One region of the Arthrobacter sp. EM1 genome, then DNA from elsewhere that is predicted to be linked to it. Evidence: riboswitches for the same ligand, from Rfam matches in the RefSeq annotation. Region 1 holds a riboswitch; each other region holds the start of a gene.
The links. A riboswitch is a leader RNA that binds a small molecule or an ion and turns the genes downstream of it on or off. The one in region 1 is predicted to bind cyclic di-AMP.

Region 1 (7,785 bases):
CCTTGTCAACCCCGGCGAGGGGGTTTTACCGGGGATGTTGTACATCTTCAGGTTTCTTGAGGGGAACGGTCGGCCCGGCTGGGATGCCAGGGGCCGGTCCGGGTGAAATGCTGAAACCGGAGCGTCCGGCCGGGCCGCCGACGGCCGGACCGCCGGAAAATGCCTGCCGTGGAAGATTCCCCTGCCGCATCGGCAGGGGGACAATGACCCCATGACCCCCGAGCCACTTACTTCGCAGCCACTTTCTACGCAGCCACCTCCGGCGAACACGCCGCCGGCCGGGACCCTCACCCGGGAGCGGCTGCGCGCGTGGGCCTGGCACAAGCAGGGACTGGACGGCTCGTTGACCGGCTGTACCGCGGAGCAGGTGTTCGCCCGGGCCGGATGGGCCCGCTCCGTGGGTGGCGCCAACCCCTACCTCGCACTCTTTGCCCGGGCTGGAATCCGCCGCGAACAGGCGGACGCCGATGTCCTGGCGCGCCGGATCCTGGAACTCCCGGCTGCGCGCGGCTGCACCTACGTTATGGGCCGGGACGACTTTGCGTGGGCGCTGCGGCTCGGCCGGGATGCGGCCGACTCCGCGGTCAAGGTGCTCGGCAGGCTCGGCGTGGACCGCGGCGAAATCACACTGCTGGAGGAGCAGGTGCTCCATACCCTGGCCGAGGCAGCAGCCCCGATGGACCCCCGGCAGCTCAAGGAGGAGTTGGGCGATTCGGTGCGGAACCTCGGCGAGGAAGGCAAAAAGAAGGGCGCCGCCACCACGCTGCCCACGGCCCTGGGAATCCTGCAGTCGCAGGGGCGGATTCGCCGGGTTCCGGCCAACGGACGACTGGACCAGCAGCGCTACGCCTATGACCTGTGGAATTTGCCGCCGGGCCAGATCGACGATGACGAAGCCCGCACCGAACTGATCCGTCGCTACCTCGGCTGGACCGGAGGGGCCACGTTCAAGCAGTCACAATGGTTCACGGCTTTTACAGTGGCCCAGAGCAAGGCGGCGCTTGCGGCAGCGGGCGCGGCGGAAGTAGCCACTGCCGCCGGCGAGGCGCTGTGGATGCTGCCCGCGGACGTCGGGCGCCTAGCGGCCTTCGAGGAGCCAGCCGGCGAGCAGATCCAGCTGCTCGCCGGAACCGACTCACTGACGCTCTTGCGGCGCAACGCGGCGGAAATGCTGGCCGAGGAGGACCGGCACCTGATAACAAGGGGTTCGCTTGCCCTTCAGGCGGACCTTCCGGATCACCCGATTTTCGACCGGGGCCGGATCATCGGACTCTGGCAGTACGATCCCGGGAAGGAACGGATCGTGCCGTGGCTGTTCCACCGGCCTACGGCTGCCGTGATCCGGCGGATCGCCGAAGTTCAGGAGTGGATCCGTGCGGACTTGGGCGACTTTCGCGCCTTCAGCCTCGACTCGCCGGCCACCCGGCAAAAGCGCATCGACGGCCTGGCGGCAGCCGCAACCGGCTCCAGCTAGTGTGCGGAAGCGGTGAAGAGGACCCGGCCGGGCTTAGCTGCCGCGGTGCCCGGCAAAAAAATCCCGCAGCAGCGCCGCACTTTCGGACTCCCTGATCCCGCCATACACTTCCACCCAGTGGTTGAGCCGGCGCTCGCGGAGGATGTCGAAGACGGAGCCGGCGGCCCCGGCCTTCTCGTCCCACGCTCCGAATACCACGCGCGGAATCCGGGCCAACACCACGGCCCCGGCACACATGGCGCAAGGCTCCAGGGTCACCACCAGGGTGCAGTCCGCCAAACGCCAGCCGTCCCCGCCGTTCCGGCCCCGCGAATCAGGCTCCTGCAGCCGCGCGGCAGCCGCCCGGATGGCTACCATCTCGGCGTGCGCCGTCGGGTCCCCGAGGGCCTCGCGTTCATTGCGGCCGCGGCCGAGCACCGTACCGTCCGGACCGATGACAACGGCGCCGATCGGTACGTCCGCAGTGGCCAGTGCGGCACGAGCGTCCTCAAGGGCCAGGCCCATCCAATCGGCATGGCGGGGGTGCGGGGAAGTCATGGCTCAATGATAGTTTCGACAGTAAGCAAGCTGTGCAGCCCGGCTGCCCGGCACGACATTCGGGAGAAACCGTGAAGACCGGGACAGAGCGCTGGTTGACCCGCCGTTGGGGTAAATGGGTGGTGCCCTACGCGGCGCTGTGGGCCACGATGCTGATCGGCGGTGTGGTGGTGCTGGTCCTGGCCCTGCTAAGCGCCGAGGTCTACGACAACGTGGTGGACGACGCCGGCCTGGCCAACCTGGACAAGCCCACCCTCGGGATGATGGAACAGTTGCGCAGTCCCGCCCTCGACTCGTTCGTCACGGGATTCACCAATATCGGCGGCGGGATCGGGATGCCCATCCTGGCCAGCCTGCTTACGGCGGCGCTCATCTGGGCCAGCCGGACCTGGCGGCCGCTGATCCTGATCGGAGGCGCCGCCGCGGTCTCTGTGACGGCAACCGCCATCGGCAAGAAACTGATCGGCCGGACCCGCCCGGACCACACCGACGCCGTGCCGCCTTATGAGTCATCGCCGTCGTTCCCCAGCGGCCACACGCTCAATACCACTGTGGTGATCGGCCTGGTGGTGTACCTCGCATGCCTGCAGATCACACGCACCATCGCCCGGGTGGGCCTGATAGCGGCCGGCGCGGTCTTCATCTTCGCGATGGGAATGAGCCGGGTCTATCTGGGCCACCACTGGATGACCGATGTAATCTTCGGCTGGATTCTGGGCCTGGCATGGGTCGGGATAGTGATCCTGGCCCACCGGCTCTTCCACGTCCTGCGGCACCGCGAACAGGCCGGTCCAGCCCCGACGTTTGACAACGAGGTCCACCTTAACGCCGACGCCACCGGCGGCAGCACTGCGGGTGAGGAGCGCGACGCCGGCGCCCCCGGTCCCACGGGCAGGACCCCATCCGCCGGGTGATAGTTTTGACCCATGCGCACTTTCGTTGTGGACCACCCGCTGGTCGCCCATAAACTCACCGTTCTGCGGGACAAAAACACCCCGTCCCCGGTCTTCCGCCAGCTCACCGAGGAGCTCGTCACGCTCCTGGCGTATGAGGCCACCCGCGATGTCCGCACCCAACCGGTGACCATCGAGACGCCGGTCAGCACCACAGTTGGCACCGCCTTCACCAAACCGACTCCGTTGGTTGTCCCCATCCTGCGAGCCGGCCTCGGCATGCTCGAGGGCATGACCAAGCTGGTCCCCACCGCTGAGGTCGGTTTCCTGGGCATGGCCCGCGACGAAGAAACCCTGGACATCATCACGTACGCCGAGCGCCTCCCCGAGGACCTCACGGACCGGCAGATCTTCGTCCTGGACCCCATGCTTGCCACCGGCGGGACGTTGCGCGAGGCCATCAAGTTCCTCTTCAAGCGCGGCGCCTCCGATGTCACCTGCATCTGCCTGCTGGCCGCGCCGGAAGGCCTGGCGAAGCTGGAAGAAGAGCTGGCTGACGCCAACGTCACGATCGTGCTTGCTTCGATCGACGAGAAGCTCAACGAGAAGTCCTATATCGTCCCGGGTCTGGGCGACGCCGGCGACCGTCTCTACGGTGTGGCCGGCTGAGCCAGCGCCCGGCAGCAACACCGGCGCGGCGGACCTTCCCACCAGTGGGGGCCCGGCCTGCCGGGAAACTCAACACGGGACTGGCCTGAGCCCATGGACTGGAAACTCGAACTCATTTTAGTTCCCGTATCCGATGCCGGGCTCGGGCTGCTCGATCGCGTTCGGTGAGGGCCCCAGCGATGCACCGCCGGGTACGGCACCGACCCTGCAACTCGTGGTCAGCGACATTCAGGCCGCCCACAAGCAGCTCAAGGACAACGGCGTGGACGGCAGCGGCGTCGATGTCCAGGACTGGGGACATTTCCTCTACTTTGCCGATCCCGACGGCAACAAGTGGGCGGTGCAACAGCTCACGGCACGGTCAACCGGCTCCGGACAGCCAAGGGATCCGGAACATCCGGTTGGTACGCGGCAAGATGGGACGATGACTTCAGTTACCGGCACCGCGCTTCCGACCGCCTTCACCGTCCGGGCGGTGCTTTTTGACATGGACGGGACTCTCGTTGATTCCACCGCAGCGGTGGAACAGGTCTGGGGGGAGTTTGCTGCCCGCTATGGTCTGGACCTTGCCGAGATCCTGCGCACCTCCCATGGCGTTCAGGCAGCGGACACGGTGCGGCGCTTCGCGCCGGCGGGAGCCGACGTCGCGGCCCTCACCGCGGAACTGGGTGCCATGGAACGCGCCAGGACTGCCGGCATCGTGGCATTGCCGGGCGCTGCCGGGTTGCTGCGCCTGCTGCCGGCGGACGCCGTCGCCCTGGTGACATCGGCGGACCGGCTGCTGGCAGACATTCGGATGGCCGCCGCCGGTCTTGCCTTGCCCGCCACCGCCGTGACAGCAGATCTCGTCGGCCGCGGTAAGCCACACCCGGAAGGCTACCTGCGCGCGGCCGAACTGCTCGGAGTGGACCCGGCGGACGCTGTGGTTTTCGAGGACGCGCCGGCCGGCATCGCCGCCGGCCTGGCTGCCGGGATGCGGACGGTGGCGGTAGGCCCGAACCCCGGCGAACTGCCCGACGGCGTGCTGCGCATCGCCGATTACTCAGCCGTCTTGTGCGAGGTCGGGGTCGACGACGCCGGCCGCAGCATCATCTCTTTCCGGCTGTGAAACCGTGGCCCCGTTTCGAAGGGCCGGTGCCTCCGCCGCAGCTCAGTACCAGTTGTTCGCGTAGTGGAAGTTCAGCGCCCCGCACGGTGAGCCGTAGCGTTCCTGGACGTAGTTCAGTCCCCAGTTGATCTGCGTCCGGTAATTCGTGAGGTAGTCGGCGCCTGCGCTGGCCATCTTCTCGGCCGGGAGGGACTGAACCACGCCGTAGGCGCCGCTGCTCGGGTTGGTGGCAGTAGTCTTCCAGTCAGACTCCTTGGTCCAGAGTTTGACCAGGCACTGCATCTGGCCGGCGTCCCAGCCGTGGGCACCCAGTTGGCTGGCCGCATAAGCCTGCGCTCCGGCGGGATCGTCAACGGCAACAGGAACCGGCGCGGGCTCCGGCGCCGGTGCGGCGGCGGGGGCCGGTAACTCGGCAGGCTTAACCTCGGCGACCGGGGCCGGGGTATCGGCCGGCGGGCTGACGGTCTGGTTCGCCACCAGGACGCGTTCAAAGTCGAGGTGCTGCAGCGGATCCGCGCTGACTGCCGATTTTGTGGCGCTGCTGGCGCTGCTGGCGTTGCGGGTGGCTGTCTCCGACGCTTGGCCGGCGGCGCCGGCTCCCACGAGCACTGCACACGCCGCTGCGACAACTGCCGCCCGGCGGCCGGTGGAGCCCAGGCCGGTGGTGAACCGGGACAGGGCCGACGCCGGTTTGGCGGGCTCGGCGCGGTGTCGCGACGGCTTGGAGCGCCTCTTTACATCGCCCTCAGGGCGTGTTTGTACCGTGAATTCAGTCATGGTCGCCTCTCAACGCCTGCGGAGTTAGCTGTCGGGTTCGGATGAGGTCACCCGGCCGCACGGAATCTCACGTGACGGCTTCACCCCAAGGGCGCAATGTGCAGAAATGCCCGGGAACTCTGGGTCCCCCGCCTCTGCCTAATCCAGCGGAATCCGGGAGGCGGCAGAGTTTGGCGTGCATCCGGATATGCGGTCCGAGTGATGACCGCACGCTAAAAACGGTACAGGACCGGAACGCCAATGTCACATTTCGATAACAGGAGCGGCGGGTTCGGCGCGGCGGATTGCTTCGCGGATTAGCTGGAGCGGCGGGGTGTCCGGTCCTCGGCCGGAGCGTCCGGCAGCCGAACGGTGAACTCGGTCCGGCCCGGCACCGACGTTACGCTGACAGTGCCGCCATGGGCTTCGACAATCGACTGCACAATTGACAATCCCAGCCCGCTGGTGCCCTCAGACGACGCGGCAGTTCGGGCCGGGCCGGCAGCCGCGGCGGCGAGGGGTGAGTCCGCACCCGGTGCGGACGGCAGCCGGTGTGCGCGCAGCGGCACGAGCGGGCGCGGCCGGCCGGATACCGGCGTTGTACCGGTTGCAGGATTCCTGCGCGACGCATCCGCGCGCGTAAACCTCGAAAAGACCCGGTCCACGAACTCCGGGGCGATCCCGGGGCCGTTGTCCGTTACGGTCATCACGGCGGTGCCGTCGGGAGCCCGCTGCACAGCTGTCACCACGGTGGTGCCGGTTCCAGTGTGCTTGCGTGCGTTGGAGAGCAGGTTGGCCAGAACCTGGTGGAGCTGGGTCGTGTCGCCGCGGACCACCACCGGCTCCGCTGGGAGCTCCAAGTGCCATACCCGGTCCGGTGCCATCACTTTTTCGTCGCTCACCGTCTCGATGGCCAGCTGGGTGAGGTCCACGTCGCTGAGGCGGAGCGGCCGGCCCTCGTCCAGCCGGGCAAGCAGGAGCAGATCCTCCACCAGGGTGGTCATCCGCTCGGACTGGCTCTGCACCCGGGCCAGGGACTTCTCGCCGTCTGGGGTGAAGTGTTCGGTCATCCGCATCAGTTCGGTGTACCCGCGGATCGCCGTCAGGGGTGTGCGCAGCTCGTGCGAGGCGTCTGCGACAAACTGGCGGACCTTCATTTCGCTCTTCTGCCGGGCTTCGAGTGCGTTGGATACATTGTCCAGCATCAGGTTCAGGGCGTGGCCAACACTGCCCACCTCGGTGCCGGGATGTGCTGCGGATGCGGGCACCCGCATGGCAAGTCCGACTTCTCCGGCGTCGAGGGGGAGGCGGGACACTTTCGTGGCCACCTCGGAGAGCTGATCGAGCGGCTTCATGGTGCGGCGAATCAACGCCGTGCCGGCGAGGCCAATGACAACAAGGCCGCCCGCAGAGACAAGCACCATAGTCCAAACCAAAGAGGCCAGCGTGTTCAATTTCTCGGTGAGCGGCAGCCCGGTCACGATCACGCCGCCGTCCGGGGCCGTGAAGGCTACCAGCCGGTAGGCCCCGGCGGAAAGAGATCGGTTGACCGGCTCGCTGCTCGCAGGGAGCGACAGGAGAGCTGCGTTGTCCTCCCTGGTCAGGGACTTTCGGGTGGCGTCTTCGGCGAGGAAACCGGCGCCGCGTACCGAGCCGGCCACGATCCTGGCGTTAAGGGTCCCGATTCCCTGGCCCCGGGCCTCAAGGGGGTCGGCGCGGCCGCCGGTGCGGCCAAACTCGCGGGCACGGTCCGCGGCTTGCGCGAGTTGTGTGTCGAGCTGCCTGGTCAGGAAGGAATCCATCGAGGCGTAACTGACTAGGCCGACAGCACCGCAGATCGCCACCAGAAGGGCCATGGCAACCAGAACAAGCCGGGTGCGCAGGTGCCAGCTGGAAGGGGTGTGCCACACGGGTCCGGCGGGGCCGGCCCTGCCGGAACGGACAGGCACGATTCAGTCCGCCGGCTTCAGGACATAGCCGGCGCCGCGGACCGTGTGGATCATTGGCGGGTGGACGGCGTCGACCTTTTTGCGGAGGTAGGAGATGTAGAGCTCCACGATGTTGGCCTGCCCGCCAAAGTCGTAGTCCCAGACACGGTCCAGGATTTGGGCTTTGCTGACGACCCGTTTCGGGTTCTCCATGAGGTAGCGCAGCAGCTCGAACTGGGTGGCCGTGAGGTGGAGCTCGTCACCTGCGCGCCGCACTTCCCGTGTGTCGATGTTCAAGACAAGGTCCCCGACGACGAGTTCGGCCGTATCCATTGCTGCCACCCCGGACCGCTGGACCAGCCGGTGCAGGCGGAGCAACACTTCCTCCATGCTGAACGGCTTAGTCACGTAGTCGTCGCC
Region 2 (7,785 bases), 1.1 Mb from region 1:
CCAGGCAATCGTCGCCGCCATCCGCGGCCGGCAGCAAGCTAAACAGCGTCGGTTCAATATCCTCGTCTACGGCGGTTTCGGCCTGGTCCTCGCCGCCATCATCACCGCGGTCGCCGTCGTCGTTGCCGGGTCAGTGCAGCAGCGGAACGCGGCCGCCGAAGCGGCCAAAAGACCCATCGACGGGATCCAGGCCTTCGCCAATCTCTCCCGTAACCACGTCCAGGAGGCCGTCGACTACCCGCAGCAGCCCGGCGTCGGAGGAGACCACTCCTCCGTCTGGACGAACTGCGGCATCTACACCGATCCGGTCAACGAACAGCGCGCCGTCCATTCCCTGGAACACGGGGCCGTCTGGATCACCTACAAGCCCGGGCTGCCGGCGGCCGACGTCGCGAAACTCACCGACCTTGCCAAGGCCAAGCCGTATGTCCTGCTCAGCCCGGACAAAGCCCAGAGCGCCCCGGTCACAGCGACCGCCTGGGGCGCCCAGGTGGTGGTCCAGGACGCCGGGGACCCGCGCATCCCCGCGTTCATTGGCGCGTACGCCCAATCCCCGAAAGCACCGGAACCCGGCGCCGCCTGCACCGGCGGAACCAACGGCTAAGCACGACGCCCGGCACGCAAAGGAAACTCCATGAAGAAGCACCACAAGCCCGAACCCGCGGCGGACCCCGCGTCCTGCTATCGCCGGCACCGGCGGCTCGTCCGGATCGGACAGGTCCTCATGGCCGCCGGCGCACTGGTCGCCATCAGCCACTGGATCGCCCACCTCGCACCCACAGGGCAGGGGCCGGGCATCACCGAGGACATATTCGTTGGCTACCCCACCGGCGGGGTGCTGATCCTCATCGGCGCCGTCATCGCCGGACGCACCGAACCCAAGAAGCGCTGAGCATGCCTCCGTGGGACGTTGTCCTGTCATCGTGGACCCTGAACTGGCCGGCCCTGGCACTCCTGGTCCCCGCCGCCGGGCTGTATGCCCGCGGCCTCCGCGCAGCCAGGCGCCGCGGGATCCACTGGCCGAGGCGGCGGACACTGACCTTCTACGTCCTGGGTCTGGGCAGCTTCGCGGCGCTCAGTTTCGGGTTCACCGGCGTCTACAGCCACGACCTGCGCTGGGTCTTCACCCTTAAGATCACCTCATACCTGTTCATCGTCCCGCTCCTGGTCACCGCGGGCAAACCACTGACCCTTGCCAGGGAAACGCTGGGACCGGCCGGGGCGCGACGGCTCCGGATATTCCTGGGGCACCCGGTGATGCGTTCGCTGAGCAACACCGTCGTGGCCGCGCTGCTGGGTCTGGGAATGTTCGCCCTCTTCCTGACCCCCCTGTTCCATCCCCTAAGAACCGAACCCCTCTGGGACCTCGTCCTGACCGTTCTGGTGCCCCTAACAGGGATGCTGATGGTGGTGCCGATCATCGAAGACCAGTCGGCCAAGGCCGTCAGCGCGCTGATCATCGTCGAATTCATCTACGTGTTCATCGAACTCGTCGCCGATGCCGTGCCCGGGATCCTGATGAGGATCAGTCCACAAATCCTGGACGGGGCAACCCAGGCCCTCACCGGGCATCAGGGCTGGCTTCCCGGACCGCTGCGGGACCAGCAGCTCGCCGGAGACCTGCTGTGGTTCCTGGCCGAAATCGTCGATGTGCCCCTGATCATCCTGATGTTCGTCAGGTTCGCCCGCAGCGACCGGAACGAGGCGACCTCCTTCGACAGCCTCACCAACGAACAGCTCGAGGCGCTGAACCGCGAACACCTCAGTGGTCCGCACGCACCCCGCAGCTGGCGCGATGCGTAGGGCCCTCTGCGCCCCGATTGTCCGGGGAACCGCGGAAAGCCCGCTCAGATGAACGCGGCGGGATTGACCGTCTGGCCGTTGACCATAACCTCGAAATGGAGGTGGCATCCGGTGGAGTTCCCGGTCGTCCCCACACCGGCGATCAGCGCGCCCGCGGTTACGACCTGCCCGACGGAGACACCGATGCTCGCCAGGTGGTTATACGTGGATTTCAAGCCGTTGCCGTGGTCCACAACGATCCTGTTTCCGCCGCCGTACTGGCTCCAACCCGCCTCGAGCACCGTTCCAGCACCGGCGGCGAAGACCGCGGTGGAACACGGCCCGGTTAAGTCGATCCCGGTATGCCACTCACCGGATGCCCCGGTCAGCGGGTTGACCCTGAGACCAAAGGGGGAACTGACATTCACGGAGGACAACGGAGCCCGCAACCCCGTGCCTGGAACGGACGCCGGAGCCGGGCCAGCCCCCGGACCGGTCGTTATCGGAGCCCCGGCCGACTGGGCGATTGGTGCAGGTGAAGCCTTCGGTGCTGGTAAGGAGCGGACGGCGGGCCGTTCAAAGGCGAGGCCGGCGCCTGCGGCCGCCGTGACCGCTGGCTGTTCAGCTGCCGTTGCCGAGGCGGCCGGGCGTTCCCGGGCGGCGTTCAGGCGGTCCGGATCGGCCTGCGCTGCGGAGAGCACCGTCATGGCAATCAGCCCCGTGACTGTCGCGGCGGCGCCAAATCGCTGCCCACGACTTCCCCAGACGGCGGGCGGAAGGACGGCTGCCCTGCGGCGGCGCTTGGCGGGTGAGGACGCGGCAACAGCGCGGCGGCGACCGTGTATACGGTGGGAAGGCAAAACGCGAGTCCTCTCGGCGCCGGCGAAGTTAGCTGTCGGATTCGGACGAGTGTGCTGTCCGGCCCGCTCCGCCAGCCGCCGCCGCACAGGCGTGTACTCACAGAGCCGGCTCAACCCCAAGGCGCACGATGGCGCCGTTGGTGAGTCCTCCGCCCCCGCCAGAAGACTGAAAGTTCATGGACCGCCGGCGGGGCGTGGCGAAGCGGCCTCACGCATACCCGTGAGGGGTATGTATTGCGTCAACCCTATCCGACCTGGCCTCGAAGTTACAATTCCGTTATCAAAGGATAGTCATGCATAAACCAAGCCGCCGGACACCGCCGGCCCCCGCTCCCCGGGCCCTTGAGGCATTGCCGGGTTTCTCCCGGCGCCGCCTTCTTTCATCAGCTCTTCTGGGCGCACTGGCCGCCCCGGTGCTCGTAGGATGCGCCTCCGGGGACCCCCTCGCCCAGCAGGCCAAAGCCGGTGACAACAAAAACTACATCGCCGGGGACGGCTCCGTGACCGAATACGCCGACGCCGAGCGGAAACCACCGGTGGTAGTAACCGGCGAACAGTACGACGGAACGGTCGTTAACTCCGGTGACTGGGCCGGAAAAGTGATCGTCCTGAACTTCTGGTACGCCGCGTGCGCCCCGTGCCGGCTCGAAGCTCCCCGGCTGGAAGCACTCTGGAACGAGTTCCAACCACAGAATGTCCTCTTCTACGGCGTGAACGTCCGCGACGAGGAAGCCGCCGCTGTCGCCTTCGAGCGGACCTTCGGAATCACCTACCCCAGCATGCAGGACAAAAACGGGGGCATCCTGCTGGCCATGACCCAGTACGTACCGCCGCAGGCCGTCCCGACCACCCTCGTCCTCGACAAACAGGGACGGGTCGCCGCCAGGATCCTCGGCCTGGCCGATCAAAGCATCCTCAAATCCCTCATCGCCGCCGCCGTGGCCGGCGGCTAGCCCGGAATCGTTTGCTCCAGGAATGCGGGGGAAGGAAGCGCGTGGGAGATCGGCAGGTCCTGGTGAAGATGTCCGAGTTAGCGGGTCGTTGGCCTCCAAGTGCCGCAGAGTTATTGTGGAGGCGGCGGCCGGCCCCAGCCCGCCGCTCACGTCACCACCAGCGACAGGAGAAGCACAATGAGCCATCACATCAGTGCGATGCTTGAGGCCCACCCGACGGAGCCGGGCTCCATCGAGAGGAACAAACTCGCCGAATGCATCACTGCATGCTTTCAATGTGCCCAGGCCTGTACGGCCTGCGCTGACGCCTGCCTGGGCGAGCACATGGTCGCGGATCTGATCACTTGCATCCGCACGGATCTGGACTGCGCTGACATCTGTGGCGCGACCGGCAGCGTCCTGTCCCGCCAGACAGGAACCAACGAGGGCATCCTCCGAGCGGTTCTTGAGGCCTGCCGTGCTGCCTGCGGCGCCTGCGCCGACGAATGCGAGCGGCACGCGGACATGCACGAGCACTGCAGGATCTGCGCCGAGGCGTGCCGTCGGTGCGAAGCCGCCTGCACAGAACTCCTGGCAGCCCTGGCCTGAGCATCACCGATACGCGCAGAAGTCCGAAAGCATGGCAACCCGCGGGTCTGAACTTTGCGCCCACGACAGATCCGGTCGGAACTTCACCTTCAGCCCGGACAAGGCCAGCGATGCCCGGACAGGGCCGGAGATGAACAAGACTAGCCAGTTCCGGTGTCCCGGTGGTGTTTCCGTGGCCAAATTCGGCTGCCCAAACGTTGGTCTGGAGTAACGCCTGCGCTGGCGGCGTTCACCGGGTGAAGCCCTTAGTCTGCGGTGTCGCCGGCATCTCCGGCGTCACTGAGCTGCCCGCGGTAGCGAACACGCCGGATCCGCCGTGTCATGGACACCATAAGCAGAATGACGGCGGTGACCATGAAGGCCGTCATCACGAAGCCAAGAAGCCCGGGCGTAATCTGGTCAGCAGTCAAGCCAGCACGAAGGCCCCCATCGCCCGGGGACGGCGACGGCGACACAGTCAGGACCGTGAGTCCGCGGGCCAGGAACACGGCCATCAATCTCGACCCCACAGCAGATTGTCTCCCGATGCCGGGTCATGCCAAAAAGCAGGAGCGGGTTGGCGGCGTGTGCGGGTACTTCCAGAGCCGGTGCTCATGACGGAGTGTCCTTGTCGGTTGTAGAGACGTGAATCAGGATCCTGGCTTGTCCCGCTGTCGCCTCCCGGAGAGCCAGCTGGGTTGGGCTCCGGGCATACGGAAACAATACCGGTCAGCCGGCGTGAGCGAGGACGACACAGACAGCGCTACTTCGTTACTGCATCGTAGATGCGCGCCCGCGGGTTCAAAACGGATATGTAGCCTGTCGGCTTACCGCCCGTTCCATGTAGCACTGCCGACCGGAAACGATGGAAGACTCCCCTAGCAACCCCCCGGCGTGTCAGCAGGCACCATTTGCCGGACTGACGCAAAGGTCCCGTATTCTGGGTCGGGTCCCCTGCTGCGAAGGTCATCAAGCATGCGTTCCATCTCCGGAGTTACACCGGGTCCGTCTTCCCTTCCGTCGCTCGGCCCCCGCCGCGTCAGGTTCGCCGTCCGCGTCTTGGCGGCCGGCCTCCTGTTCAGTGCTTTGGGTGGCACGGGGGCGCAGGCTGAAAATCTGCAGGACACGCAGTCTCAGCTGGAGGATCAGGCGGCACAAGTCCAGGAATCGTTGGAGTTCGTGGACTCCTCGCTCGTTGCCACCGCTTCGCAGCTTGCCACCTACCAAGCCCGGAGGCCCGCGGCAGAACAGACGGTCGCCGAAGCGCAGTCCCGGGTGGCAGCCGCGGCCCGTGAAGTCGATGCATATACCCTGCGCATATCCGCCGCCGAACAGACACTGGCCGACATAGACCGCGAACTGGGACAAAGCCGGAAGGCGATGGCGGAGAGTCATAAGATGGTAGGACAGATAGCCACCGATGCCTACAAGCGCGGAGGGGTACCCCAAGACCTCAGCCTCTTCTTCGGCACCGGCGACCTGGCAGAAGCCGCGGACAGTATCAGCCACACCGAACAGGCCCTGAAGGCCCAGAATGCTGCTGTCTCCGAAATCCGGGACAAGAGATCGGTGGATGAGAACTCCCAGAACAGGCTCTCAGCAGTGCGCCAGGAAATTGCGAACCTGAAGCAGCAAGCCGAGACGGCCCTGAAAGCTGAGCAGGCCGCCCGGGCCAAAGCCACCGCCGCCAAAGAAGACCTCGATCAGCTGATTACATCGTCAACGGCATCGGCACAGGATCTAGCCGCCAAGAAACCTCAGATCATGGCCGAACTGGCGTCCGTCAAAGCCCAGCAGCAGGTCATCGCGGCTCAAATTGCCGAAAACCAACGCCGCGAACGCGAAGCCTGGCTGGCCGAACAGGCAGCGCAGGCGCAGGCGCTAGCCCAGGCCCCGAAGGGCCAGAACCCCGCCCAGCCGCAGGCTCCAGCTCCAGGGAATGCTTCATCGTTCGGAATCAGCCGCCCTTTTGGCGCGGGAGTTCCGATCACGTCCGGCTTTGGCTGGCGTGCCACTCCTCCGGGGACGATCGATTTCCTGGGCACGGGCAGTTATCTCCACTCCGGTATTGATTTCGGTGTGGGTTGCGGCACGCCGGTCTATGCTGCGGCCGCCGGAACCGTCACGACTGCCGGCTGGACCAACGGCGGCGGCGGCTTCACCGTCATGGTTTCCCACGGCGTAGTCCAAGGCAACGCACTCACCACGATCCTGTACCACAACAGCAGCGTCACTGTATCGGCCGGGCAGAGGGTGGACAAGGGCCAACTCATTGCCTACTCGGGCAGCAGCGGAAATTCCACGGGATGCCACGCTCACTTCGAAACGTGGCTCAATGGATCGCCTGTGGACCCGCTGGGCCTTCTCTGACCCGTCCCGTGCCCAAAAGCAGCGTTGGCCGGAGACAGCCGGTGACTCACATGCGTGGAGGCCCGGCCGGGCGCTGAAGCGGTGTGCAGGAGCGGCTTGTAAACTGAGGAACATGCCGCTGCCGAAAACCCCGCTCTTCGACCGAGCGGCGACGTCCGGCGGAATCCCGAAGTTCATGGCAGTCAGCATCACAGCCGGCGTCCTCGCCGGGCTGTTCATCGTGGAGGCGGCGATGTGCCGCGTCGAACGGCGGGGGAATGTGGGTGCGGGCCTGACCTGATGTCGGCAGACCCGGACGCGTCATAGGCTATATCTGTGAAAACCGGAGACATCTGGGTCACGGATCCGGCGACCCTGCGCGACGTGGTCCTGGACCGGGGAGCGGTGCACGCGCTGCTCGGAGATTGTACCCCTCTGGAACAGGTGTGGATCCTTTCCCTGCTGGGGCGGGACGAGGAAGCAGTTGCCGCCGGCCTGGCCCTGCTGGCCGCCTCCCCGGACCGGCTCCGGCCGCTGCTCGTACTCGCCAAGACTTATCAGCGCCAGTACCGCTGGCACGATGCGGCGAGACTGCAGGAAGGGGCCCTGCGGCTGACCCGCACGCCTGCTGCAGAAGCCCTCGTCCGCCACCACATCGGCAGACGGCTCTTCGATGAAGCCCGGTACCGTGATGCCGCGGCCGAATTTGAGTGGGCCCAGGATCTCTACCGGGCCGCCGGCCGGGAGCGCCTCGCACGCGACTCCGCGCGGGCCATGGACCGCGCACGCGAAGTTTATGCGCAAGCCGCATTTCCGGACGGCCAGCAAGTGTGAGGATCCGCGGGGGGGGCTGCACCCGGTAAGGCTACCCACGCCGGTAAAGCCCACCCCTGCACGGCCTTTTGCTAAGTTCCAGTCCTCTGATTCACCGGTGGATCCGGGCCCGACAATCCACGCTGTCACGTCGCAACTTCCACTGTCGATTCTTTGCGCGGAACTGAGTTACGCAACGTTCTGAGTATGTAAATCTGATCGGGACCCACTAGGACCGGCTTCAACTGTCGTATTTGCATCTTATGGGCCCGGTCCACGGTGCCCTGTTCGTCGCCTACGTTCTTCTGACCCTATTCCTGTGGCGCAAAAATGGGTGGACCGGCCAGCTGCTGGCCATTGTTCTTATCGATTCGGTGCTGCCGACGGGCGGTTTTTGGGTTGCCAGACGAGCGGATCTGGACGCACGGAGGGTCCCCGTACCGATCCCGTGACTCAGCCAA
Region 3 (7,785 bases), 1.8 Mb from region 1:
GCCTTGGTCGGCCCGGCGGCAGGCATCGCGCTGATTGCCTTTGCCGATACCTCGGTGCTCTCCAAAAGCCTGGCCGCCCGGAGCGGAGCGCACGTCAGCGGGAACCAGGAAATGGGTGCCCTCGGCATGGCGAATCTGGCCAGCGGCCTCTTCGGCGGATTCCCAATCAGCGGCAGCACCTCGCGGACGCCCATCGCCCTCGAAGCCGGCGCCAAGAGTCCGTTGGGCGGAGTCTTTGCCGCCGTTCTCGTGGCGCTGTTTATGGTCCTGGCGCCCGGCGTCACATCGTACCTGCCCGCACCCGTGCTGGCAGGTGTGGTTGTGGTCGCCGCGGCGTCGATCTTCGACGTCCGAACGCTGCTGCGGTTGCTCAAGATGAGCCGGACCGAGGCCGCACTGCTGGTTGCCACGTTCCTGGGCGTCGCCTTTGTGGGGGTGCTGGAGGGGATTGTTGTCGCCATCGGCCTGTCCCTGATCGCCTTTGTCCTGCGCGCACTGGACCCCTACCGAACCGAACTGGGCAGCGTGCCGGACGTTCCCGGCTACCACGACCTGAGCCGGCATCCCGAGGGCCACCGGGTCCCCGGCCTGGTCATCGTCCGCTTCGATGCGCCGCTGTTCTTCGCCAATGGGGCCGTCTTCACCGATCACATCAGGATGCTCGTCGCCGGCACGACCCACCCCGTGCACTGGGTGATTGTCGCGTCGGAGGCCATCACAGGCCTGGACACCACAGCACTGGATGACCTTGTGGCGCTCGACGACGAGCTCGCGAGGGGCGGGATCAGCCTGGTCTTCGCCGAGATGAAGGGTCCCATCAAGGACCGGCTGATCCGGTTTGGGGCCAGCAGCCGGTTTGGCCCGGAACACTTCTACCCCACCGTCTCCAACGCGGTGCGAAGCTACAAGGCAGCCTTCGGCCTAGAGTAGGGCAGGGCCTCAGTCCTGCAACGTGATCACGTCGATCGTGCCGTCCGGCCTGACCGTCACGAGTACACGGCGTCCGCTCACGCCCTGGAGTTCACCGACCTGCCCGATGGCGTGGGTGCGGGCCCGCCGTCATGGTGCCTTTAGGCCCCACCCCGCCCTGACCTGCTGTTTCGCCGTCGGATTCCCTTGAGGATAAGCCAGCCGGCGACGGCAGCCAAGGCAGCGTAGGCGGCAACGTTGAAAAAGCGGGAGTACTCGTCAATGAGCCGGTACTGCGCCCCGAGCAGTGCCCCCAGCCCGATTAGCAGCGCGTTCCAGATTCCGCTCCCCGCAACCGTGAACGCGCTGAAGGTGCCGAGGTGCATCCGCCCGGCGCCGGCAGGCAACGAGATCAGGCTTCGAACGCCCGGCAGCAGCCTGCCGAAAAAAACCGCGGACTTTCCATGACGGCTGAACCAGTCTGCGGCTTTTTCACAGTCTTCCCGGTCCATCAGCGGGACCCTCGACAACCACCGAATGGACCGCTCCAGCCCCAGCCGCGCCCCCAGCCAATACAGCAGCAAGGAGCCAAGGTAGGCACCCAGGGTACTGGTGCCCAGCACGAGAGCCATGTTTATGCTCCCCTGCCGCGTGAGGAACCCCGCCAGCGGAAGGATGACCTCGCTGGGAATGGGCGGGAAGACCGTCTCCGCCAGGGTAAAGAGTCCCACACCCCATTCACCAAGGGCGTCAACTGCGCGCGCGGCTAGACCGGCCAGGCCACCCACCCCGTCGACGCCATCGACAGCAGGCACTACGCTCGGGAAATGGGAATCGTTCGGAAAATACGTGCTGTCCTCGCTCTCGTGTTGATCGGACTGGCGGGGACCGGTCCGGCGGCACAGGCCGTTACCGCTTCCGACATCGTTGTGGAGGACAAGGCGGGCGTACTTGACCAAAAAACCCTCCTGCCTGCAATCCGGCAGATTGATTTCTACCAGCCCACCAAGGTGGCCGTCTACACCTACAGTGGTGCGGCGTCGGATAACCTCAACGAGGAAGTCCTGCGCTTCGCCCGGTCCGAACATCCGGAATGGATCAGCGAGGACGGGCAAAAATGGGCGAACGGGCTCTATATCTTCGCCCTGGACCCGGTGGGCCGGCATGTTGGCACGTACATGGGCGAGGACCGGAAGGTCTCGCTGGATCAGCGCGAGGACATCCAGAACGCTACCAAGGAGCTCTTTCGCGATGCCCAGTGGACAACCGGCACCATCGCCGGCATCCAGCGCGGCGCCGAACTGATCAACCAGCCCTGGTACCGGTCCACAGCCTTCCTCGTCGCGGCCTGGGGTGCCGCGGCTGCCGCCGTGGCCGGCGCCGCGACCTGGCTGATCGTGCGGTGGCGGACCAGGCTCAGCAGCCGCAAGGAACAGGCTCGCGGCGACGCGAGCTACGCCAGCGTCAGCATGGACCTCCAGGTCACCGAACTGAACGCCGGCACCATCCCGGAAGCGTCCCGCTACGGCAGTACAGTGCTGGAAAAGCACCGGACCTTTATGGCGAAGTACCGCACGGCCACCGGTCTCTCCAACCAGGTCCATTCCTTGTCCGCCAGGGACCTCAGCCGCCGGCCGAACCTGAAACTGATCCGCAGCTACGCCGACGCCGCCGCCGAATTGGATGCCCTCGACGACGTTATCGCCGACACCAATGCCCTGCTCAATCGTGGCTCCGTGTGGGCGCCTGCCTGGGACCGGCAGCTCGCTCCGTTCCGCGCCGACCTCGCGGCAATTGAACAGATGCTCAGCAAGCGCAACGCCGGGGGCAACACGGCGACCGCAGCGGCCCTGCGTTCGTTCCGGGACACAAGCCACCGCGATATCGAAAGGTGGACGGCGGAACTCGCGGACGGAACCATCAGCCCTGAGACGGCCCTGGACCGGCTGCGGGACGCACGCACCCAGCTCTCCGAGCTGCTCAGGGACCACGCGGATACCGTCATCGCCGGCTACGCCAAAAACGAAAAGGAAGCCAACCTGATGCGCAAGGAAATGGAAAGCGCCCAGGCCGGCAGCAAAGCCAAGTACGGGCGTACCTACGAGCCCAGCATCCTTGGCACCGTGTACCCGGCCTACTACTTCTTCTCCGTTCCCACTTTCAACTCCGGTTTCAACACCGGTGTCAGCAGCGTCGGAAGCGCCCGCGGCGGCGGCGGCACCACCGGCTACGGCGCAAGCGGCGGAAGCTTCTCCGGGTCCGGCAGTTCATCCAGCTTCTAACGGTTCGGCCGGAATTGACCCTACCGGAGAGCCGAACTGCGGCGTACGCTCGAACTCCCGGGGTGCCGGGCAGCGAAGGAGTGATGCAATGCACAAAGTCATTCTGATGTTTCAGGTATCCCTGGACGGATTCATCGAGGGGCCGGGGCAGGACCTGAGCTGGCATCGGGTCGATGAAGAACTGCACCAACATTTTAACGAAGAGCTCCGCGGCATGGGAGCGTTTCTAGACGGCCGCGTGACGTACGAGATGATGGCCGAGTACTGGCCCACGGCCGCCCAGGACCCGTCCAGCACGGCCCCGGAGATCGAGTTCGCCGGGATCTGGCGGGACATGCCCAAGGTCGTCTACTCCAGGACCTTGTCGAAGGCCGGCTGGAATACGCAGGTGGTGCGCGAGGTCGTTCCCGGGGACGTGAGGCGGCTCAGGGAACACTCGGATGGCGACCTTGCGCTGGGCGGTGCAGAGCTCGCGGCGGCCTTCAGGCGGCTGGGGCTGATCGATGAGTACCGGATCTATGTGCACCCGGTCCTGCTTGGCCGGGGCAAGCCTTTGTTTCAGGCGGCCGATGACATCACGGCGCTCCGACTGCTGGAGAGCCGTACGTTCGGCAGCGGGGTGGTGTTGCTGCGGTATTCCCCGGAGCCTGCCTCCGGGCAGACCGAAGGCCGGTGATCCGCTGCCCCCAAGGCAACCGATCGACCGGCCTTCAGTACAGTGCCTGCGGTTGTGCTAGCCGGCGCGGACGAACGTTATGGGCCCCGTGGCGGTCAGCCAGGACAGCGGGTGGGCCATGGTGGCGTTGACACCGTTCATGCCGCCGCTGATGGCCTGGCCGTTGCCGGCGTAGATGGCAACGTGGCCGGACTGGACAATGATGTCTCCGGGCTGGGGGTCGCCGACTACCTTCCCGTAGTTCATAAAGCCCATCGGACCAATGTCACCAACCGGGATGCCGGCAGCGTTCAGGGCCTTCTCGACCATCGCGGTGCAGTCCTGCGTGATGCCGACCTGGCCGTACGCCACGGCCAGAAGGGTGGCATTGACCCCGCCGGCAGCCGGGGCAGCAACAGGAGCCGCTGCCGGCGCAGGTGCAGCCTGGACGTTGACAGTAGCCTTCGCGGCGGCAGGGGCGGCAGGGGCGGCAGGGGCGGCAGGGGCGGCCGCACGGGCCGGTGCTGCGGGGGCCGCCGGGGCCGCGACGGGCTGGGGTGCCTCGACCACTGGCGCCGGGGCAGTCTCAACGACGGGGCGTTCGAAGGTGATCTGTACAGCCGAGTCCGCCATAACCGGGGCGGCGACCGCGCCCTTGACATCGACGGAACTCGCGGGTGCGGAGTCGCGCTGGGCTGGCACGTCCGCTGCATTGGCGGCCATCGCGCCGCTGAAAACCATTCCGGAAGCGGCGGCGAAGACTGCGGCCTGACGGCCGATGGTGCGGCGGGTACTGCGAAGATCGTCGCGGTTGGGCGCGTGAGTGTTGCTGAAAGTCATTAGTTGAGCCTCTCCCAATGCCTGCGGGGTGAGCTGTCGGATTCGGATGGGAGGCACCCGGCCGCACGCGGACCCGATCATGTCGGGCCGTGCGGCTTCACCCCAAGACCCCTGGAGAACAGCGGGCCAAAAGTGGTTTCCCCGTCTCTGCCGGACGTTGCTGCGAGTTATCCCCGCGCCGCGGCAGAGTTAGGCAATCGGCTGGGGAGAGCCCGTCTCGGAGACAACAGGCACCTAACAAAGATAACGGAATGATCACAACATGTCACGTTGCGGTAACGGCGGACCGGGCTGCGGGGGCCCGCCGGCCCTTCCCGCACGCGGTCACAGGCATAGGATGTTGCCAACACCGTCCCCCGAAGCAGAGGCCCGAAAATGACCACTCCCCACGCCGCCCGGCCCGCTGTGGCAATCTGCCAGCTCAGTAACCAGCCGTTGGCGGACTTCAGTGTCAACACCGAACTGCTGGTCCTGGAAAACGGGGAAGTCCACGTTTCGACGTGGGACGCCGAGCCACGCGACGGCGGCTTCGATGTCCGCGTCCTGAATGACCGTGTGGATACCCTCGGCTTTATGGTGATCACGGATTGGGAGTTCTTCGACGAAAAGGCCTACGCCGTTGTGGAGCGCCGACCGGGCCACTCAGGGTAGCTTGCCGGCCGGGACGTCCGGGTCAGAACTCCAGCTCCGGCCGGTGCCGTTCCATCTCGGCGAGCATCAGGGCCACCGCGACGTCGGTGACCGCACTCTCGCCGTCCTGACCCGACTCCGCTCGGGGTGGCCGCGCCAGCGCCGATCGGGCGTGACGCACGAACCGGGGCCAGTCCCCTGCGCCGGTGCGGAGTGCGCGCAGCGGTGACAGCAGGGCCGCGCGGCGCAGCCAGCCGTCGGGATCCCGAATCCAACGGTCCAGGACACTGTCGGCGCGTACCCTGCCGACGACGTCGAGCCCGGCGATCAGGGGACCAACGACGTCGATGGCCAGCGGATCAACCAAGGCGCCCAGCCGGGCACTCCGCACAAATCCCTCGATCCGGGTCAGGTCCGTATTGGTCAGCACGCCCACTTTTGACTGCAGCAGCACAACGGCGGCGAGGCGGCGTTCAAAGACCGGCACGTCCCACAGCTCGGAGCCCAGGGCGGTGATGTCATCATGGGTCAGTCCTGGATGGCGGCGGAGGGTGTCACGGACGGTTCCGCGGACGGCTCCGACCGATGCACCGTAGTACCGGTGATTGCTGCCGTGCCTGGCCTCAGCGTCCTCGGCTCGGCTCCACGAGGACTCGCGCTGGAGGGCCGCGTCAATAGCATCACCCGCATAGCTCATGGGGATATTCTCCCGCAGACCCTGGGCTGTTGATGATCCGGACCGCCAGGGCGAGCCAACGGGCCCCGCTGCTCAGGACTCCTTGGGCCGGACAACGAGCACAGGGCAGGGCGCGTGATTGATGATCTGTGTTGCCACCGATCCCAGGTGCAGCCCGGGGAATCCGCCGTGACCACGGGCCCCCACGATAACGAGGTCGGCAGCCTTGGCGGCGTCGAGCAATGCAGACGCCGCCGAATCGCCGTGAACGACTTCTCCACTGGCTGCCACGCCCTGGCTTTCAGCAGTCTCCAGGGCAGCAGCCTGCAACGTCTCGGCTGCGCGTCGGGGGGAGTCCTCTGCCACAACTTCGCCGGCGGCCGTTTCCAAAAGTGCCGGGTACCAGGCGAGCGGGGGCTTGCTCCAGGCGGTGATGAGGCGAATCCGGCCATTGCGGCGCTTTGCCTCATCCACGGCCCAGTTCAGTGCACTGTCCGAGTTCTCTGAGCCGTCAAAACCAACCACAATGACAAACGGGCCTGTACTGGTCATGTCTTTTCCATTCTCTAGATTCAGTGGGCGAGGTGGGCGAGTCGGTCGTGGCGGGAGCGAAAGCCGGTGCCAGTGGCCTAGACCTCGACGGCGGGTTTCGGCCCCTTCGCAAAGGCTGCCTGGCCCACGTGCTGGAGGCAATCGGCAAGGGTGCTGACCAGCCGCGCCCCAAGGGTGACGGGCGGGTCCCAGCGGGTATCGACAATGCGGTCGAAGTCCTTGTCGCCGAGGGATTCCAGGAACTGCACGGTCTGCTTGTGAACCGCTTCATAGTATTCCGCCAGGAGCTCCGGGGAGGCTTTCACCGCGTCGACCTGGTCCGAAGTATGGCGGTATCCGGTGTCTTTGGCAGCCAAGGGCAGATCAAAACGATCCGCAAACCCCTCCGCAATCCAGACCTGTTCCAGTCCTGCCGCAGCGGCGAGTTGCGCGTCCTCCACCCGGCTGAGATGCCAGATCAGCCAAGCCATCGAGTTTCCGGTGCCCGCTGGCCGACGGAGGAGGGCCGTACCGTCACACCCGTCAAGGGTGTCTGCCACGGTTTCACGGAGCCGGCCGAAGGCGTCCAGCAGCAGTTCGTTGGGTTTCATCGAGTCCCCTCATCGAGTAGCGTCGCTCCGCCCCATGCTTGCACGGAGAACACTCCCCCGGATAGGGCCGAATCGATCCTAAGTCCGGCCTGATCTTCGATCCTGCGTCCCGCCTTCAGCACACGCCTTCAGCACACCGCCTTCAGCACACGCCGTCAGCACACCTCCGCCGTGCGAACGTATTCAGGAGAGCAGCGCCTGCACCGTCACGTAGCTTGCGACCAGCAGAACCAGGACGCCGAAACTTCGCTTCAGGACTTTGTCCGGGATCCTGGTCCCGAGCCTGCCGGCAAGGAGGGACGTGACCATGGCCGCGCCGGCGAAGGCGGACGTCACGGCCCAGTCGATCTGCAGGTCCCCGAGGTGTGCAGCAAAGCCGGCCACCGAGTTGATCACGATGATCACCAGTGAGGTGCCAACGGTCACAGCCATCGGCAGGCCCAGGACAAGGGTCAGGGCGGGGACGATCAGGAAGCCGCCCCCCACTCCGAGGAGACCGGTCAGGAACCCCACGACGGCACCGGTGGCGATTGCCTTGGGCAGGCAGCTGCGCCAGTTGACGCCTCCGCCGGGCAAGGCGCAGGAACCGCCGGACGCCTTGGACGGAAGCATCATCCGGATCCCGGCGAGGACCATAATGGCGGCGAAGGC
Region 4 (7,785 bases), 170 kb from region 1:
TCGCCCCGGCCGGGATCAGCCCGCCGGTAACAATCGGGCTTGCTTGGTGCGGAGCCAGCCGCTGGCCTGGTTCGGCAAGGATCCACGGTCCGCTTCCATTGACGGACCAGCCATCCATGGCTGAGGACGCGTAATGCGGCATGTCCACGAGCGCTTCCACATCAGCGGCCAGGGTCCGCCCCAGAGCGGCACGGAGGGCCACGGGAGCGGCGGGGACGGGGGTTGCACAGGTGAAGGCGAGCTCCCGGGCTTCCTGCCAGGTGTGGGCCAAGTGCCGATGCGGCCTGGCTTCCGCCGCATCGGTCCTGACTGCTGGACGGTCCGCGGCCTCACCGGCCTCACCGGCGTCCACCCCGGCCAGGGGGCCGCTGAGCCCGGGCTCGGGCACTTCCCCCGCTCCAACTGCACTGCCCCTAAGGGGTGCAGTGGTCATGCGTCGGATGCTTCGTTGGCTGCGTAGTCCTTGGCGAGTTTGCGGGCCACGGCCATCGCAGCCTGCATCGAGACGGCATCCGTGGCCTGGCCGGAACCGGAGGCCAGGCCCGCGGCAAAGCCGGCGATGAAGGTCGTTAGGGGGGCCGCGGGGCGCACCACTGAGTGCGCCGCGACCCCTGCCAGGGACAGGACCTCGTTGATGTCAATTTCGACGCCGTCCAGTTCCAGGGCCTGGAGCAGGGCGCGGCACCACTCTTCCAGAGTTTCATCCTGGCTTTTCACCGTTTGCCTCCAAGTTTGAGTTCAGCCGGGGAGCCCCGGGCCGGATGCCGGGTTGTCGGCTGTCGCGGGTATGGCACCGGCCGGTTCGCTTACCCCTAACGCGGCGGCATCGCCCCACGTGTCCACATCATCGGTAGACCCCTGGGGGACGTTGACTTCCCGCACCTCCAGCCTAGCAAGAAGGGCGAACACGGACGCGTTTTCGAGCGCGCCGCGCTGCGAAGCCTCCGCGGCGCAACGTAAAAGCACAGTTGTGCCATATAGACCGACAAGCGGCTGCCGCCGACCCTCCGCCGAGACGGCCATCAGGCCATCACCAGGCGGTGCTTCCGCCGCTGCGTCCAGCAGCGCCTGGACGGCGGCACCTGCCCCGGGCATGTCAACGGCCAGGACAAGGGTGTACGGGGCCCGGGGCCGGGCGCCGCGGCTGCGTTCCAGCGCAGCCAGGCCTTCGGCGACGGCGGCGGCCGGTCCGGCAAAGGGCGGGTCCTCGCGGCAGCGCACCACACCTCGGGGCAGCGGTCCCGGGTCGGGCCCCACGACGGCTACAGCCACCGCGCCCCGCGCAGAACGCAGGGCACCCTCCAGGAGGGTGGCGCCGTCGTGGATCAGTCCGGACTTGGGGACACCTCCGAGCCGGGAGGACCGGCCCCCGGCGAGAATAACAGCATCGAATTCCACCGGCCCAGCCTAGCGCCCTCCAGGCCCGCCACCGAAGCCCACGACCGGGTCCGAGCCAACGCCGGCCGGATTCAGGCAGCGGATTCCGGCAGCAGGAAAGGGTCCCAGGCCGGTGTTGGTTTCTCCAGCTCTTTGATTTGCCAGATGGTGCCCCTCGGTGGTGCCGGGCTGAACCCGAGCTTCCAACCCATCTCCGCCGGGGTGTGGTCCCCTTTGGCGTTGTTGCACCGCAGGCAGGCAGCAACCAGGTTCTCCCAGGAATCCGCGCCGCCCCTTGATTTGGGCTGGACATGGTCGATGGTGTGCGCGGCTTTGCCGCAGTAGGCGCACCGGTGTCCGTCCCGGCGGAGCACACCGCGGCGGCTCACCGCCGTAGTGGTGTTGTACCGGGGCCTGATATACCGGTTCAGCAGTATCACTGACGGCCGGCCCAGCACATCCTGCGGCCCAACCACAGGTTCGCCGCCTTCCGCCACAACACTGGCCTTCCCGGTCAGCACAAGGACAAGCGCCCGGCGGAAGGTCACCACCGCCAGCGGCTCATATCCAGCATTAAGAACGAGAGTGCGCATCCGCATACCTCTTCACGGCCGCACCCGCCAGGGGCACGAGGGCCGGCTGCCCTGTGCATGGTCGGGCTATGGATCGACAAAACAAGAGTAAACACGGACATGGCAATTCGCCGAATCTTTTTTGCTCTCCCCTGCCCGTGTCGGCCGAAGTTCACGGATCGGCAACACAAAGGACCCCCGCCGTTTGGCGGGGGTCCTTTGTGTTGCTAAAGCTGCTGTCTTAGCCGCCGACGCGGATGAAGACCGGGCCGGAGCCGACGTTGACCGTCTGCAGGGAGGTGGTTCCACCGTTCCAGCCGCCGTGAACGGCCATGCCGTTGCCGACGTAGACGGCGATGTGGGCCATGCCGGCGCCACCGTTCTGGTAGTAGGCAAGATCGCCCGGCTGTGCCTCGGCGGCGCTCACCGTGCGGCCGAGGGACAGGTAACCTGCCGGCCAGCCGTGGTAGTTGATGCCTGCGGCAGCGAGCGCGTTCGTGGCCAGTGCGGTGCAGTCCTGGCTTACACCGAGCTGGGCATAAGCTGCAGCGGCGATCGTTGCGCCCATGCCGCTGGCGACGGCCGGCGCCTTGGAAACGGCTGCTACCGCGGTGCCGGTGGCGGCAGTTGCGGCAGCAGCGACCTGGGTACCGGCCGCTTTGGCAGCAGGCGTTTCCTGGACCTTCACAACGGGCTTCGGGGCCTCAACAACCGGAGCCGGGGTGGTGGTGACGGCCGGCTTCTCGAAGGAGATCGCGATAGTGGAAGCAGCCGAGATGGCAGCCGGGGTGCTCGACTGGACGTCGAGTGTGGAAGCGGAGGCGGATTCGCGCTGAACGTTGGCCTCAGCAGCGTTGGCTGCGATACCGCTGGTCAGGACGAGGCCGGAAGCAGCAGCGATGACTGCGGCCTGGCGACCCATGCCGCCGGCGTTGCCGCCGACAGCCTTGGCAATGACGGCCAGCGAGTTGGTCTTGGTGACCTCGGCGCGATGCCGTGCGTTTGCACGAGTAGTCATTAAGTTCTCTCTTTCGTGTTCCTGGTCCGCGCTTTTAGGCGCGGGCTGAGGACGCTCCGGCATCTTGGGGGTACGCCGGATCGCCCCGAAAATGGGTTACTTAGCGAAGGGTGTACTGCGAAGACGCGCCAAAAGCGGCAACCGTGTGGCCTGCGGTCCGGGCACCGGCAAGGCCGGCGCGATCATTGGATTCCAGCGGGCTCGAAAGAGCAGCGCAAGCGCGGTGAAGCGCGGAATTTTGGCGTGTATGCACGAAAGTAGCCTCTCCCAATGCCTGCGAGGTGAGCTGTCGGATTCGGATGGGAGTCACCCGGCCGCGCTGCTTCCTGGGAAGCTTTGCGACTTAACCCCAAGGCCTTCTTGCGAAGACCAAAATTGGTTCCCCCGCCCCTGCCAGACGATGTCATGCGAACGGACCTTGAGCGGTGGCAGAGCTAGGCAATCCACTCAAGAGCGCCAACTTCGAAAAAGTTGGCGTAGCTCAAACTTTACAGCAGTTGGACCCTAATGTCACATTCGGATCACGGCGTGTCCCCAGAATGCGAGAGTGTTCCCTCAACTTTTCAGAGCCATCCGGTCGGGTCGACGACTTCGCCGTTGACCATAACCTCGAAGTGGAGGTGGCAGCCGGTGGAGGCGCCGGTGGTACCGCTAAGAGCCACAACATCCCCGCGGGAGACCTGCTGGCCCACCTTCACGCTGGCGGAGGACAGGTGGTTGTAGGTGGTCTCCAGGCCGTTGCCGTGGTCGATCACCACGCGGTTACCACCGCCGTAGGGGTGCCAGCCGGTGAATGTCACGGTGCCGCTCGCGGCAGCGTGGACGACGGTGCCGCACTGCGCCGAGTAGTCCTGCCCGCGGTGGAACTCGCCCGAGCCTCCGGTGATGGGGCTGACGCGGTAGCCAAACGGCGACGCCGTGACCATCTGGTCCAGCGGCGCCCCAAGGCTGCCTGCGGAGGCCGCCCGGGTGATCGAGCCGGCGGACTGTGCACTGAGTAACTGCTTGAGCTTTCCGTCCGGATCGCCCTTGGTGGTTACGGCAGTGCGGCTGAAGTCGATCTTGGCCTCTGCTGCTGTCACATCCGGCTGCACGACTGCCGGGCTGGCTGCCGCGCCGGAGCCGGCGTCAGTGGCCAGAACAGGGCCAGTCGCGGGAACTGTGACGGTGAGGGCCAAGCCCGCAGCGGCCAGTGCAATACCCGCCTTTTGCCCTACACCGCTTGCGGCGGCAAAATCCGTTACTTGGCGGAAGGGGCTGCGGCGATCCCTGCGCGCGTCACGGTGCGCGTCGCGCGGACGCTCTGCCGTGATGGCAGCGGCGGGACGCGGCTCCGAGGCAGGGCCGCTCGCACGACGGCGGCCCTTGGCGGTCTGGGTGGTCAACAACGGTTCCTCTCTGGAGAGCCTGCGGAGTTAGCTGTCGGATTCGGGTCAGAGAGATCAACGACCCGGTCCGCCGTGGCAAGCAATCACGCACAGGGGCATCCGATGGATTCCGTGTTTGTGGGTACTTGCCGCTGACGGTCTTCACCCCAAGGCCGCTAAACAGCCAAAAGTGGTTCCCCCGCCCCTGCCAGGAGATGATTCTGCGACTGTTCCGCTGGCAGGGCTCGGCTTCGGATCAGATAACGCTTTGGTATCGGTACTAGTCTCCAACTATAGGCGATTAAGCCGTCCAGAGATAAATCCGTTATCAGCTTGTGGACAACTCTCGGATGGCCCCGGGCTGTCGCGGCAACCTCAGGAACCGATGGTTACAAAGACGTGGGCCGCGACCTCAGGCGGTAGTTCAAGGGCACCTTCGATGTCAGGAACGCGCACCGAAATGTACTCCCCCACGCGCTCCAGGGATACCAGGGCGCCGGGGCGGATGCCGCCTTCATCGAGCTGGACCAGCAGTTCCGGCTCCACTTGGATGGGCTCGGCCAGCCGGTTGACCCTGACACTGGAATCAGGACCATAGCCGGCCATGGCTTCGAGCAGATTCACGACGCCGTCAGGGTTGGGGTCGGCGGGCAGGCCGCCCAGTTCCGCCAGACCCGGGATCGGATTGCCATAGGGCGAGACGGTGGGATGGTTGAGAAGTTCGAAGATCCGCCGCTCCACCCGTTCGCTCATCACATGTTCCCAGCGGCAGGCCTCCTCATGGACGTAGGCCCAGTCGAGTCCGATGACGTCGGCCAGCAGCCGCTCGGCAAGCCGGTGCTTGCGCATGACTTCGATGGCGCGCTTCCGGCCAACCCCGGTCAGTTCAAGGTGGCGGTCTCCGGAGACAACCACAAGCCCGTCGCGTTCCATCCGGCCGACGGTCTGGGAAACAGTGGGACCGGAGTGGCGCAGCCGTTCGGCGATGCGGGCGCGAAGGGCGACGATGTTCTCTTCTTCAAGTTCCAGAATGGTCCGAAGATACATCTCGGTTGTATCGATCAGATCCGTCATTCAGCTCAGCTCCTCGAGCGCCGTCCTTGCGTGATTTCCACCGTACCGTGCGCTGCCGGCAACCTGGCGGGCTCCGCCGTACGTTCGCAGGCCAGCTTAGCCTAATTTGAGTTACTCCGGATAATCTCAATGACCGGACTGTGACGGTCCCTTTTGCCTCCCCCGCGGGACAGTCAGGCAGAATGAAACAACAGGCTCCGCCGCAGCCACCCTGCCGGGCCGTCACCCGAGCCACCCGTAGTACCAGCCGAAAATTGGAGCCACTGTGAGCGACACCAGCATCACGATTCCCGCAAACCTCCTTCCAAAGGACGGCCGGTTCGGCGCCGGGCCGTCCAAGGTCCGCCCGGAACAGATGGCGGCACTCGCCGCGGCGACAAAGCTGCTGGGCACGTCGCACCGCCAGGCGCCGGTCAAGAACCTGGTCGGGTCGGTCCGGAACGGGCTCAGCGCGTTCTTCCGCGCACCTGAGGGCTATGAGGTCATCCTGGGCGTCGGCGGATCAACCGCGTTCTGGGATATTGCCAGCTTCGGCCTGGTGGAGAACAAGGCACAGCACTTGTCCTTTGGCGAGTTTGGCTCCAAGTTCGCTGCCGCAACCAACAAGGCACCGTTCCTGGCCGATTCCGCCATCATCAAGTCGGAGCCGGGCACCCGTCCGCAAGCCCGGGCCGAAGCCGGCGTCGACGTTTACGCGTGGCCGCAGAATGAGACGTCCACCGGCGTCGCGGCTCCGGTGCGGCGCGTCGAAGGCGCCGATGAGGGTTCGCTCGTCCTGGTGGACGCAACGTCAGCTGCCGGCGGACTGGACGTCGACGTCGCGGAAGCGGATGTGTACTACTTCGCTCCGCAGAAGAACTTTGCTTCCGACGGCGGGCTTTGGCTTGGTTTGTTCTCCCCGGCCGCGCTGGAGCGTGCGGCCCGGATCAAGGCCGGCGGCCGCTGGATCCCGGACTTCCTGGACCTCCAAACCGCGGTTGAGAACTCCAGGCTGAACCAGACCTACAACACGCCGGCGCTGGCAACCCTCGTTACCCTCGACGCCCAGGTGCAGTGGCTCAATGCGAACGGCGGGCTGGACTTCGCCTCGGCACGGACCGCGGACTCAGCGGGACGGATCTACCGCTGGGCCGAGGCCTCGGCGTTCGCCACCCCGTTTGTGGCAAGGCCAGAGGACCGCTCCAACGTCATTGCGACGATCGACTTCGACGACTCGGTCGATGCAGCCGCGATCGCCGGTGCGCTGCGCGCCAACGGCATTGTGGACACCGAACCGTACCGGAAACTGGGCCGTAACCAACTGCGCATCGCCACTTTCGTGGCCATCGAGCCGGACGATGTCTCGGCTCTGCTGGAATGCATCGACTATGTGGTGGGCGAACTGAAAAAGTAGCACCCCGAACGCAGCGGCGCCGCAGCGTCAGTGTTCGACGGCGCCGCCCGGGTTTTGACCCCGGGCTGCGCCGCCTGCCGGCGGCCCGCTGCCGCCGGGTCCAGCTTCCCTCCGCGTGCCTGCGGAGACGACACGGAAGTGGTTCAGCCCCCGGGCCCGGCGGTCGAACCGGAGCCGCAGCCTTTTGGCCCGGACGATCCACAACAGTCCGATCAGGGCAGCGACCAGTCCGGACGCCGCCGCGATACTCAGGGCCCAGCGCGGACCGGCAATGTTCGCCACCCAGCCCACGAACGGCGCCCCGATCGGCGTGCCGCCCATAAAGATGGCCATATAGAGCGCCATCACCCGGCCGCGCATCACCGGGTCTGTCGTGGTCTGCACATAGCCATTGGCGCTTGTCATCATCGTGATGGCGAAGAGCCCGACCGGTACCAGTGCCACTCCGAACCAGAAGTAGCTGGGGGCCAGCGCGGCGACGCCGGAGGTCACGCCAAAAGCGCCGGCCGCGCCGAAAATGAACCGCAGCCGGGGCTTCTTCCGGCCGGCTGACAGCAGCGCGCCGGCGACCGAGCCAATGGCCATAATGGAGTTCATCAGCCCGAAGGCGCTGGCATCCAGGCCGAATTCCGTTCCGACCATAGCCGCGATGAACAGCACGAAGTTCAGTCCCAGCGTGCCAACAATAAAGACCGCAACGAGCACCACCACAATGTCCGGCCGGAACCGCACATAGCGCAGCCCTTCGCGGATCCGCCCCTTGCCGGCAGCCGCGCGGGGCAGCAGGCGCAGCGTCGTGGCGGGAATCTTCCACAGGCTCAGCAGCAGCGCCATAAAGGTCAGGGTGTTGATCATAAAGACCCAGCCCGGGCCGACCGCAACGGTGAGGACACCCGCCACCGCCGGTCCGATCATCCGGGCCACATTAAAGGAAGCGCTGTTGAGGGCCACCGCGTTGGGCAGATACTCATCGTGGACCAGTTC

Region 2: linked by a shared signal. The riboswitch ahead of QI450_RS05685 (M23 family metallopeptidase) and the one ahead of QI450_RS00970 (hypothetical protein) in region 1 are both predicted to bind cyclic di-AMP.
Region 3: linked by a shared signal. The riboswitch ahead of QI450_RS09135 (hypothetical protein) and the one ahead of QI450_RS00970 (hypothetical protein) in region 1 are both predicted to bind cyclic di-AMP.
Region 4: linked by a shared signal. The riboswitch ahead of QI450_RS01730 (NlpC/P60 family protein) and the one ahead of QI450_RS00970 (hypothetical protein) in region 1 are both predicted to bind cyclic di-AMP.

What each region holds. Positions count from the first base shown of each region.
Region 1 is NZ_CP124836.1:194,465-202,249, forward strand. It holds gene QI450_RS00945 (crosslink repair DNA glycosylase YcaQ family protein) at 212-1,474, shown strand; gene QI450_RS00950 (nucleoside deaminase) at 1,508-2,011, opposite strand; gene QI450_RS00955 (phosphatase PAP2 family protein) at 2,161-2,925, shown strand; gene upp (uracil phosphoribosyltransferase) at 2,938-3,573, shown strand; partial or broken gene QI450_RS18070 (VOC family protein) at 3,667-3,925, shown strand; gene QI450_RS00965 (HAD-IA family hydrolase) at 3,998-4,681, shown strand; gene QI450_RS00970 (hypothetical protein) at 4,724-5,458, opposite strand; cyclic di-AMP (ydaO/yuaA leader) riboswitch at 5,458-5,644, opposite strand; gene QI450_RS00975 (HAMP domain-containing sensor histidine kinase) at 5,755-7,386, opposite strand; gene QI450_RS00980 (response regulator transcription factor) at 7,390-7,785, opposite strand, start outside.
Region 2 is NZ_CP124836.1:1,266,226-1,274,010, reverse strand. It holds gene QI450_RS05700 (DUF3105 domain-containing protein) at 1-604, shown strand, start outside; gene QI450_RS05695 (hypothetical protein) at 635-892, shown strand; gene QI450_RS05690 (cytochrome c oxidase assembly protein) at 895-1,803, shown strand; gene QI450_RS05685 (M23 family metallopeptidase) at 1,848-2,642, opposite strand; cyclic di-AMP (ydaO/yuaA leader) riboswitch at 2,648-2,824, opposite strand; gene QI450_RS05680 (TlpA disulfide reductase family protein) at 2,936-3,595, shown strand; gene QI450_RS05675 (four-helix bundle copper-binding protein) at 3,773-4,183, shown strand; gene QI450_RS05670 (hypothetical protein) at 4,429-4,692, opposite strand; gene QI450_RS05665 (peptidoglycan DD-metalloendopeptidase family protein) at 5,138-6,532, shown strand; gene QI450_RS05660 (hypothetical protein) at 6,645-6,812, shown strand; gene QI450_RS05655 (hypothetical protein) at 6,848-7,345, shown strand.
Region 3 is NZ_CP124836.1:1,992,897-2,000,681, forward strand. It holds gene QI450_RS09115 (SulP family inorganic anion transporter) at 1-930, shown strand, start outside; gene QI450_RS09120 (DedA family protein) at 1,071-1,724, opposite strand; gene QI450_RS09125 (DUF5129 domain-containing protein) at 1,737-3,191, shown strand; gene QI450_RS09130 (dihydrofolate reductase family protein) at 3,280-3,867, shown strand; gene QI450_RS09135 (hypothetical protein) at 3,925-4,686, opposite strand; cyclic di-AMP (ydaO/yuaA leader) riboswitch at 4,691-4,889, opposite strand; gene QI450_RS09140 (hypothetical protein) at 5,062-5,337, shown strand; gene QI450_RS09145 (DNA alkylation repair protein) at 5,360-6,013, opposite strand; gene QI450_RS09150 (universal stress protein) at 6,086-6,544, opposite strand; gene QI450_RS09155 (DinB family protein) at 6,622-7,134, opposite strand; gene QI450_RS09160 (sulfite exporter TauE/SafE family protein) at 7,318-7,785, opposite strand, start outside.
Region 4 is NZ_CP124836.1:359,938-367,722, reverse strand. It holds gene QI450_RS01750 (molybdopterin-binding protein) at 1-433, opposite strand, end outside; gene QI450_RS01745 (DUF6457 domain-containing protein) at 430-717, opposite strand; gene QI450_RS01740 (NTP transferase domain-containing protein) at 739-1,398, opposite strand; gene QI450_RS01735 (HNH endonuclease) at 1,470-1,970, opposite strand; gene QI450_RS01730 (NlpC/P60 family protein) at 2,191-2,967, opposite strand; cyclic di-AMP (ydaO/yuaA leader) riboswitch at 3,225-3,383, opposite strand; gene QI450_RS01725 (M23 family metallopeptidase) at 3,531-4,352, opposite strand; cyclic di-AMP (ydaO/yuaA leader) riboswitch at 4,357-4,595, opposite strand; gene QI450_RS01720 (metal-dependent transcriptional regulator) at 4,710-5,408, opposite strand; gene serC (phosphoserine transaminase) at 5,674-6,801, shown strand; gene QI450_RS01710 (MFS transporter) at 6,829-7,785, opposite strand, start outside.